Regions from separate parts of the Paenibacillus sp. IHB B 3415 genome, predicted to be linked through region 1. Evidence: riboswitches for the same ligand, from Rfam matches in the RefSeq annotation. Region 1 holds a riboswitch; each other region holds the start of a gene.
The links. Region 1 has a riboswitch for cyclic di-GMP ahead of QW71_RS38995 (anti-repressor SinI family protein). Riboswitches for the same ligand answer to the same signal wherever they lie in the genome.
Positions count from the first base shown of each region.

Region 2: another riboswitch for cyclic di-GMP. It lies ahead of QW71_RS19555 (PA14 domain-containing protein); the one in region 1 lies ahead of QW71_RS38995 (anti-repressor SinI family protein).
Region 3: another riboswitch for cyclic di-GMP. It lies ahead of QW71_RS39440 (choice-of-anchor A family protein); the one in region 1 lies ahead of QW71_RS38995 (anti-repressor SinI family protein).

Region 1 covers NZ_JUEI01000027.1:71,395-74,916, forward strand. The annotation lists gene QW71_RS14815 (2-oxoglutarate dehydrogenase E1 component) at 1-1,371, opposite strand, end outside; cyclic di-GMP riboswitch class I at 1,890-1,974, shown strand; gene QW71_RS38995 (anti-repressor SinI family protein) at 2,003-2,152, shown strand; gene QW71_RS14820 (helix-turn-helix domain-containing protein) at 2,271-2,603, opposite strand; gene QW71_RS14825 (TasA family protein) at 2,776-3,366, opposite strand; gene QW71_RS14830 (TasA family protein) at 3,435-3,522, opposite strand, start outside.
Region 2 covers NZ_JUEI01000043.1:131,689-135,210, forward strand. The annotation lists gene QW71_RS19555 (PA14 domain-containing protein) at 1-1,695, opposite strand, end outside; cyclic di-GMP riboswitch class I at 1,709-1,789, opposite strand; gene QW71_RS19560 (sugar phosphate nucleotidyltransferase) at 1,926-3,299, opposite strand.
Region 3 covers NZ_JUEI01000122.1:40,737-44,258, reverse strand. The annotation lists partial or broken gene QW71_RS40235 (LPXTG cell wall anchor domain-containing protein) at 1-771, shown strand, start outside; cyclic di-GMP riboswitch class I at 1,276-1,365, shown strand; gene QW71_RS39440 (choice-of-anchor A family protein) at 1,448-3,340, shown strand.

The DNA of each region.
Region 1 (3,522 bases):
ATCAATCAGGAAATCCTTCTTGAACAAATGGCGGTAAGCGCTGGCCATACGGACGGCAGCAATACAGGCTTCGGGGTCATCGGCATTGACATGCACTACCGGGATCTCATAGCCCTTCGCCAGATCACTGGCATAATGCGTGGAGCGGGAATCTTCACTTTCGGTGGTGAAGCCGATCCGGTTATTGACGATAATATGCACGGTGCCGCCATTCTGATAACCTTGCAATTTGCCGATATTAAGTGTTTCCGCAACAATGCCTTCACCAGGGAAGGCGGCATCGCCATGCATAAGCACGGCCATGGCTTTGTCCGTATTCAGCTTAGGCAGGCCTGGGGTGCCCCGTTCCTCCTGGGCTGCACGCGTGAAGCCTTCAACGACCGGATTCACGAACTCGAGATGGCTCGGGTTGTTCGCAAGCGTGATGCGTGTACGCACGGTTTCGCCTTCGCGGACGGCGCGGTCGGCGCCTAGATGGTATTTCACATCACCGCTCCAGCCATAGGTGACACCCATGGAGCCTTCGGACGGGAAGAGCTCCTTGTTCGGCGAATGATGGAATTCCGAGAAAATAATATCATAAGGTTTGCCCAGAATGTGGGCAAGCACATTAAGTCTTCCGCGGTGGGCCATACCCATCAGGATATGCTCTGCGCCGTCATGTGCGGCAGCGCGGACAATTTCATCCAGCATAGGCACGAGGGCATCATTGCCCTCCAGGCTGAAGCGCTTCTGGCCGACGAAGGTCTTATGCAGGAAGGTCTCGAACTGCTCTACCTGAATCAGGCGTTTCAGCAGCTCTTTGCGTTCCGCATGGTTCAGTGGAGCAGGCGACGTTGTGGATTCCGCCTGGCTGTTGAGCCAGCGCAGCTCACGCTCGTCATGCACATGCCCGAATTCATAGGCAATGGTCTGTGTGTAGGCCTGGCGCATTCTGTGAACGGCATCCATAGCGGTATGCACGCCCTCAGGGGCATTCTCCCAGATCAGTGAAGCCGGCAGGGCATTCAGATCTTCGCGCGTCAGCTCATAGGTCTCGATCTCCAGCCATTTCGCCATCGGGTTGGTGCTCCGCTCCAGCGGATCGATATCGGCAGCCATATGGCCGTATATTCGGATGTTAGCCATTAGCTTGGAAGCTTTAACGGCTTTCTTGAGCCACTCTGTATCTCCTGAGATGGCGGGGGGAGGCGTCTTGACGGCATCCGGAGCCAGGGGAGGCGGGCCGGATACTGTGAAGAGGTCGCGGTAATGATGCTCTACGGAAGTGGGGTCCTTGACAAACTGCTCGTATTTCTCCTGAATGTAGCCCAGATTGGGACCGTAATACTTGCTCCAGACAGATTCGTTATAGGGCTCTTTGACGGCCATGAGTAGGTCCTCCTAACGGATAAACTCCACATGCGGTATATTAGGAACACCGCTTAGCGGAGCTGCGATGTTTGCGGTTTCATTCTCATCTTATTGTGCTACTTTCCGGCAGGGTAATCAATTCATACTTTCGTGCAATCCGTTCGCAAAACGGTATGATTCAGCAGGGGATTCATACGGAACAATCATAAATTTTCCGGGTGAAGCCGGAGAAATAAAATATCGTTAAAAATAATAAAAAATTAAGGGGTTTAGGTGGTTGTAAATCATAGAAATGGGTAATTACATCTATATTGTATTACGGGATTAATATCTATTTAGTATATTTGAACTAATTTGGACCGATTGAAGATGAATTGGAATTATTTATACAAGCTATTGGCAATTTTAGCTAAGGGTCCTCACGATTTAACATAAAAAAATTCCAGAAAACGACACACTTTTCATGTAAGATCTTGTATAATGTTATTGCGGAGAACGGTTTCATCGATTCTTTCCAGATCCTTTCATGTAAAGGGTCCAGTAAAGGGTAAACCTGCCGAAAGACAGGGGCACAAAGTCTCGGATCTAAAGTAGAAATACTATGATGGCCGGACTGCCTGGGGACGCGAAAATTCTAGGAGGAGATTTCTTGGATAAGTCCAACCAGGGGAATGACGAACTGCAGGCAGTTGATCTGGATTTAGAATGGGTGCATTTGCTAATGTCTGCTAAGCAGGCTGGCATCCAGGCAGACGAGATTCGGCGTTTTTTTACTGAAAAAGCACTCCAGGCGATGTAGGGCATTCAGCATTGTACGGATACATACAGAACAGGGCACAGCGGTGTACACGCTGTGCCTTGTTCTGTTAACCGGGAAGGGGGCAGGCAACATTGTTCCTCCCTGCGGTTCATCCTGTTTAGTTATCCTTTTGCTCCAGCCGCCATTTCTGATAATCGAGAAATTCCTTGAATTCACGTTTGCTTATACCAGAGGCCATCGCATCCTGTACCAGCCTGAACCATTCTCCATCGAGAGCCGGTTCTGCAGTCTCTGCAATTCCGCCATACAGTAATACGTGAATCGATACTTGAAGTGCATCGGCAATTTTTTCGATAAATTGAATGGAGGGGTTGGATTGGATATTCCGTTCGACATTACTTAAGTATGATTTCGCCACGTCAGCCTTATCCGCAAGCTCGGATAAAGAATAACCCTTCTCCAGACGGAGCCTATGGATGCGGCTTCCCATGTTATCTGACACGATTACAACGCCCTCCGTACTTTTTGTTATCAGTATAACAAAAATTCGCAAAACGGACAAAAACCCTTGTTCCTGCCAGAAGCTGGCGGGGAGAGACAAAACGGCATATCCAGCCCGGATGAGGGAGGATATGCCGTTTTGTGTATATAGTTTAATGGCCTTATTTGGCTTCTCCCAAACCTTGCGTAGCATTGAATGTCCAGTTCAGCGCCAAGCCGTCACCCTGGAAGATATTCTGATCCTGGGTATTGTCAACGAATTCGAAAGCAATCTTGAAGGTTTTGGTTTGGGTAGCGGCGATGCCTCCCGGCAGTACACCCGCCGTTACGAGATCATAGCTGGAAGTGTTCTTCAGGTCCTTCAGGGAGATCTCGGACAGCACATGGCCGGCAAGCGGACCGCTGGTGTAAGAGCTGTCGAGAAGTTTGATTTTGAAGTGATCTCCAAGATCCTGGCCGGCATTATCGCCCTTCGCATCAGTTATAGTGTAGCTGGTGGCCAGCGTTAGGAGTTTGATATCCAGGGTGCCGTCATTGGACAAGGTGAAGGTGCGTACGGTGTAATCACCCGGTTTCAGATTGGTCAGGGCAACAGGTGTATTAAAGGAAGAGCCGAGCTTCAGCGTGCCTGCCGCAAAGGTTGCCGTGCTGGTTGCTGTGGAGCTGAAGTAAGCGAAGGTGCCCCCTCCGATTAAAGACAATCCCAGTGCTGCCGATGCTACGCCAAGACCCAAAGTTTTCTTGATACCCATAATTAATTTCCTCCTCGAGTATATTATGTTTTTTTAAGATTGGTGATCAGGAATCGTGTACAGACAGATTATTTGAGGGCGCCTTTTTCCTGATTGGCTTCGAAATTCAGGGTCAGGGCCAGCGTATCGCCTTGATAGTAGTTTTGCGGCTGGAAG
Region 2 (3,522 bases), on a different contig from region 1:
AGAAGCAGCCGTGTTCACAAATAACGCGCTTGTAGGGACAGTTGCCTTCGCCTGGCTTGGACTCTGCCACATCAGACGGATATTGGCATCGCCGGCATTCTCGTAATACTCCACTTTAATATCATACAGCCGGCCTGCTTGCAGGTTTATGCTTCCTGTACGCTCGGTACCACTCTGTTTGGTCCAGCTGTCGATTACAGCTGTGCCGTCAATATAGACGCGGATACCGTCATCGGATGTAGTGATAATCTGATAGGTTTCACTGAAAGACGGTTTGATCTGACCCGTCCAGCGGATAGAGAAGCTATCCACTCCGAGCTTCGCATCCGGCGCTGCCTGGCGCCAGTTAAAGTTCAGCAGCGCATCATTCCGGACCAGAACCGGAGTGCCCGAAAGCGTCATGTTCTTGTAGTATTCCCCCTGAAGACCATTCTTGCCGACGGGGGCCGTCACAGTATCATTGGAAGCAGGGGGCGGCGTCAGTATCGGTATCGGCATTGCAGTCGGTATCGGCGCTGGTGTTGCTGTCGGTACCGGCGTTGGCGTTGCTGTCGGTACCGGCGTTGGCGTTGCTGTTGGTACCGGCGTTGGTGTTGCTGTTGGTACCGGCGTTGGTGTTGCTGTTGGTTGCGGTGAAGCCGCCGCAAATGTGCCTGCTTTATAATCGTCCCGGGTCACAGTATAGCTGTCGCTCATGAAGCCTTTGATGGTAGCATCGGTGTTGGTTTCATACAGCATTTTTCCCCAGCTCATCATATATACCCAATTTTTCTGGGAGAGCTGCAGCTTTGCCGTGCTTGGCATTTGTCCATTCTCGCCAATGGCAATCGGTTTGCCATTCGCAAGGGCGAGCAGGCTGTCATGGTATTTATTCATATAATCGTTCTCATATATATCTGCCGCGAGTACATCCACCTTGTCAGCCCCCGGATAGGTCAGCGCATAAGGATCAGACCAGGCATTGGGTGCATTGGGGTTCCATACCCACAGCAGGTTGTTTAATTTATGAACGTTCACGAAACGGTCATACATAATATTCCAAAGCGCAGCAAAGTTATTTTTCTTCCCCCACCAGAACCAGTTACCGTTCATTTCGTGGTAAGGTCTCCATAGTACGGGCACACCAGCATCCCGCAGACTTTTAAGTGAAACTGCCACTTTGTCCAGATCTGCAATCAATGCAGTGTACTGTGTTGTACCCGGAGTAATATATTTATTGAATTCCGCCTGGCTCAGCGGTTTCTGAACATTGGACCAGAGGTATGCGGTACCGGGCAGATTCTCATGAAAAGTCATGGCTACAATGCCGCCGCCCTTATACCAGTTGATCGCGCTGTTCACCACATTTCTGCGCTGCGCCGCTGCTGTACTTTCCGATTGCCCGCTAATTACGCCCAGTTCATAGCCGTGAAGAGCAGCATATTGTCCGCTGGTTCCCTTCAGCTTGTTGCTGAATTCGTCCGGACTTTCCAGATAGTCATGTTGGCCGGTAATAATGCCTTTTCCAGTGATAGAATACAGATCATCCAGCAATCTGACTGCTTCGGTTGAAGCCTCCGGATTAACGGGCGCTTTGGAACTAGATGCAGCTTCTGCAGATGAAGGCATTCCGCCGAGTCCCAGAGGTACTGCAGTCAATAAAAGGGCCAGAGACAGCACAGTGCACAGCAAACGAGACTTACGGTAAGTTATCAAAATCCATCTTCCTTTCGGTAGCCAGGCTGCCACTCTTGCGAAGGCCCTATAGCTTTGCGTCCCTATCTTTCGATTAGGTTTGCCTTTGTCGTATTGAAGGATTAATCCCTCTTACCGTAAGTATCGTCCCTATTTAGTTTTAATTTAGAGCAAAAATGAAATTTTCTTAATAATTGGTTCTTAATACCTGTTTTGGATTTGTAACAATTGGTTATATAGATAGATTAGACCTACGAAATGAATTGCTGCAAGGCGATATCTTCCCAATCCAGGGTGATTCGGATGTTATCTTCCTCCACCAGCTCAGAGCCGGTCTGCACTTCGATAAATTCCATATCTGTCAATGCCAGGATCGCATGCTTGGTGCCTTCCGGAATCCGTACGACATCCCCCGCCTTCACATTATGCATTTTCTCATTGAGCACAATGCTGGCTTCACCGCTGACAATCGTCCAGATTTCACTGCGTTTGTGATGCAGCTGATAGCTGATATTTTTACCTTCAGAGATAAAGATCCGCTTCGTCAGCACCTCATTGCCTTCCGCATATTTCACATAATCAATTACCTTGTAGTGGCCCCAGCGGCGTTCTTCGTACATCGGTCTTTGTTCAAAAGATTTCAGCACTTCCTTAATGCGCGGGCTCTCCGCCTTGTGCGTAACCAGAATTCCGTCCGGGCTGGCGGCGATAATCAGATCCTTCGCCCCGATCACGGTGATCGGAATGTCCAGTTCGTTGATCAGGCAGGTGCCTTCGGAATCAGCAGTGACGAAGCCTTTGCCGACATGATTGCTGGTCATTTCTTCGGTCAGCGTATTCCAGGTGCCCAGATCCTTCCAGAATCCGGCGTAAGGCTGAACCACGATATTCTCTTCTTTTTCCACCACTTCATAATCAAAACTGATGGAAGCCAGCAGTTTATACTGCTTCTGCAGTTCCTCATAGTTCAGCGGCAGTCCTTTGCGCTGCAGAATATCCAGCAGATAACCTAGACGGAAAGCGAACACGCCGCAGTTCCAGAGTGCGTTCCGGCTGATTAGCTCCTCAGCCTGCTTGCGGTCCGGCTTCTCCTGGAAGTGGCTCACCTGCAGATACCCGCTCGCTCCCGCTTCGGCGCTGGTAGGAATGATATAGCCGTATTTCTCGGAGGCATGCTCCGGAACTACGCCCATCAGCGCCAGATTGGCGCCGCTCTCCAGCATCGTGCTCTCCAGCTGCAGAACGGTATCGAAGAAGGACGACTCCACATAAGGATCGACGGGCAGGATGGCTACCGTCTCGCTTGGTGAAACACCGGCGATCGAATACAGGTAAGCTGCTGTCAATGCAATGGCAGGGAAGGTATCGCGCCGCTCCGGCTCAACGATAATCGGCACCCCGCTGCCCAGCTGGCTCTGAATCATCTCTACCTGGCTGCGGCCGGTAGCCAGGTAGGACGATTCCGCCATTCCTGTCTCCTGCAGCTGTCTCCATACCCGCTGTACCATGGATTCCGGTTCACCTGCCGGGCTTTCCAGTACTTTCAGAAATTGCTTCGAACGTGAATCATTGGACAAAGGCCAGAGCCGTTTACCAGAACCGCCTGATAGAAGTACTAGTTTCATAAGTGAACCCTCCTAAGTTTATGTGATGTCGCCAAAATATCGGATTGTTATTGGGAGCTGGCTGCGTTTCGGAAGCTGAAAGACTGGCTGTTATGAGTGTCACTGCAAGGAATGTTTGGGCCTCCGGCCGCTGCCCGTCTCCAGATTTCCTGATTTAAACCGCTCATCGCGGTAGAAATCCGGAGACAAAGGCGTACGCATTCGCTCCTACAGTTCCAAAATT
Region 3 (3,522 bases), on a different contig from region 1:
GCAGAACCAACACCAACACCAACAACAGAGCCTACACCAACGCCAACAGCGGCACCGACACCAACGCCAACGGCTGCACCAACGCCAACGCCAACGGCAGCACCGACACCAACGCCAACAACTGCACCAACACCAACGCCAACGGCTGCACCGACACCAACAGCAGCACCAACACCAACAGCAACACCAACACCAACGCCAACAGCAACACCAACACCAACACCAACACCAACACCAACACCAACACCAACACCAACACCAACACCAACACCAACACCAACACCAACACCAACACCAACACCAACGCCAACACCAACACCAACACCAACATCAACACCAACACCAACACCAACACCAACGGCAACACCAGCACCGACATTACCACCGGCACCAGTGCCATCGTCTGCACCGCCCGTCTTTATTAATGTAGTGCCAACGCCGACTCCAATAATCGGCTATATTGTAAATCCAGATACCATAATTATTGATGATCCGCTGCCTTTGGGCCCTGTGGCAACAGCAACACCTCAGCCGTTAGTAGTAACACCAAGTCCAACCCTAACGCCAACACCAAGCCCAAGCGCAACACCGAGTCCAACGCCGATTGTGACAATCATTGATGAAGAGATTCCGTTAGGTAATGTACCTGCAGATGCCGCGCTCCCGAAGACTGGTGAATCCAGTCCGGCTCCTTATTACTTAGTCGGTTTAGCTCTTGCAGGACTGGGAATATTCCTCGGCAGAAGATCCAGAACAGATAAACGTAAATAAATGCAATCCGTAAGAGCCTTTCCGAAAGGCTGGCGATATCACCGCTAAATTGCGAAAAGGCTGCTTTGGGAGAAGACGTTCTCCTGAAAGCAGCCTTTTTTATATGGGATATACATTTGTTGTTATATTTCCTTGTAAAAGAAAATGTGCTAAGGAGAAAGAGGTGCGTCTTTACGATCATTGGGCCTCGTGTTTATATTAAAATTTGCGATATTAAAATTAGTTCTTTATACATGGTTTCAAAATATCCTTATAGGTGCCATCGAGAGCGATGAGAGGATCAGGATTTAGGTGGAAAAGCAAAAGTTTCTTTAAAAAACCCTTTTATAACAGTGCTTTGGAATGAATCAGCAGATATAATCTATTACCAGATGTTTCAAAGGATTTCATTGACAATCAGCCTTGATAGCGGATAAACTAAAAATAGTTCCAAAGTAACGAATGTCATAGACATTAGTATAAAAGTTTGATTTAGTACATAATTTCACAACCTAATCTTTCACTGACGTATAAACGCAAACCGTTCGAAAGGACGGGACGCAAAGTCCAGGAGTCTAAAGCGCGATGGAGCGCAACGATCGTCCGACTGCCGTAAAGAGAGCAATCCTCTTTCCGGCGGTCTTTTTTTGTTATATAAATGTGGCCTATATCTATATTAACTGTGAGGTGAGCCTGTATGTTCCAATTAAAAAAATTCAAACGTCTTACGGTGTTCGGACTTATAGCAGTTCTGATTGTGGGAAGCGGCGGAATTATTTCACTGGGGAGCATCTCAGTTAAAGCCGAGGGCAACTCTTTGCCGGGCAATGCATCCAAGTATAATGTGTTCATATTGGGAGATGTTGATGTTAAGCATAGTGATATTGAAGGCCGATTAGCTGCCGGCGGAAACGTGAATTTAAATGTTAATTACTCTGTGGGACATAGTCTTACTAGTGAGGAAACGAAGGAAGCCTACTCTCTCATCGCCGGTGGTAATCTGTATTATTCACAGGGAGAAACCGTGGGTGATGTAGTCTATGGGGGGAGTTATAGCGGCAGCGGAGGCCCGCGCGGGGGGACAGGAAGCTTACAACAAAAAATAAATGTTGTGGACTTTTCAGCCGAGTTTAGTGTGCTCCGTGAGAAATCTCAGCAGCTTGCTTCTCAGCCTGTTAACGGGGTTACCACTGCCAATTCCGGTAATTTCTTTTTGGAAGGTACAAATTCGGGTGTTAACATATTTACTGTGGACGGGAGTAAGCTGTCTAGTGCAAATGAGTTGAGAATTAAGATTCCTGATGGCTCAACAGCTATAGTTAATATCTCCGGTACTTCAATAACTATGAAGAATATGGGGACTGGAATTAATGGTAACGGAAATAAGGATAACGCTATGAACGGTAAAGTGTTATATAACTTCAGTCAAGCGACCAGTCTTCATATCGAAGGTATCGGAGTTTTGGGATCTGTGCTGGCTCCATATGCCTCTATTCAATTTAATAATGGTCAAATCAACGGGAATCTGATCGGAGCTTCGCTCTCAGGATCGGGGGAATCCCACCATATTCCTTATAAGGGGCAAGATCCGCCGACGCCAACAGCGACACCGGCAGTGACGCCAATGCCAACGGCAACACCGGCAGCGACGCCGACGCCAACGGCGACACCAGCAGTGACGCCGACACCAACGGCGACACCAGTAGCGACGCCAACGCCAACACCAACGGCAACACCGACAGCGACACCAGCAGCGACGCCAACGGCAACGCCAACAACAACGCCAACAGCGGCACCAACGGCGACGCCGACAACAGCGCCTACGGCAACACCAACAACAGCGCCAACGCCAACAACGGCAACGCCGACAACAGCGCCAACGGCAACGCCGACGCCAACAGCGACACCGACAGTGACGCCGACGCCAACAGCGGCACCAACGGCAACGCCGACGCCAACAGCGACGCCAACGGCAACACCGACAGCGGCACCAACGGAAACGCCAACAACAACACCGACAGTAACGCCGACAGCGACGCCAACAACAGCGCCAACAGCGGCACCAACGGCGACGCCGACAACAGCGCCAACTGCGACACCGGCAGTGACGCCAACAACAGCGCCTACGGCTACACCGACAGCGACGCCAACAACAGTGCCGACCGCGGCACCGACAACAGCGCCTACAGCGGCACCAACAGCAACCAGCACGAGCGTCTTTGTCCCAAGCTTCGTATTTCCGACATCAACGGCTCCGACAGTGATTGGGACTATTGTGACTGATACCGACACTACTATTAATGATGACCCGGTTCCTCTCGGGCCGGCAGCATCACCGGTTGTGACGTTGTTGACAACAGCGCCACAGCCAGTTGTGGAGGTTCCTGCACCTGCACCATCACCTGTAGCAGGACCGGCACCTGAAGAAATCATTATCGATGACGAGATTCCTCTGGGCAGTGTGACTGCAGAGCAAACCCTGCCGCAGACGGGTGAATCAAGTCCTGCACCGTACTATATTACGGGTGTTGCTCTTGCCGGTCTGGGCCTGCTTCTTAGAAGAACCGCCAGAGCGAACAAGCGCAAATAATTATTATTATGCCGCTGTGTTTGGATGAGGGCTGCTGCCGGAGAGAGATTCTCCGGGAAGCAGCCTTTTTGTATACGGGGGCGCATTCTATTCGCAGCTTACACTTGGTTGAAGCAGGCAGCGCCGGACTGACGGCAGTGTTTTTAGTTGAATGGATACCATGCTATACTAGGCTCAAATTA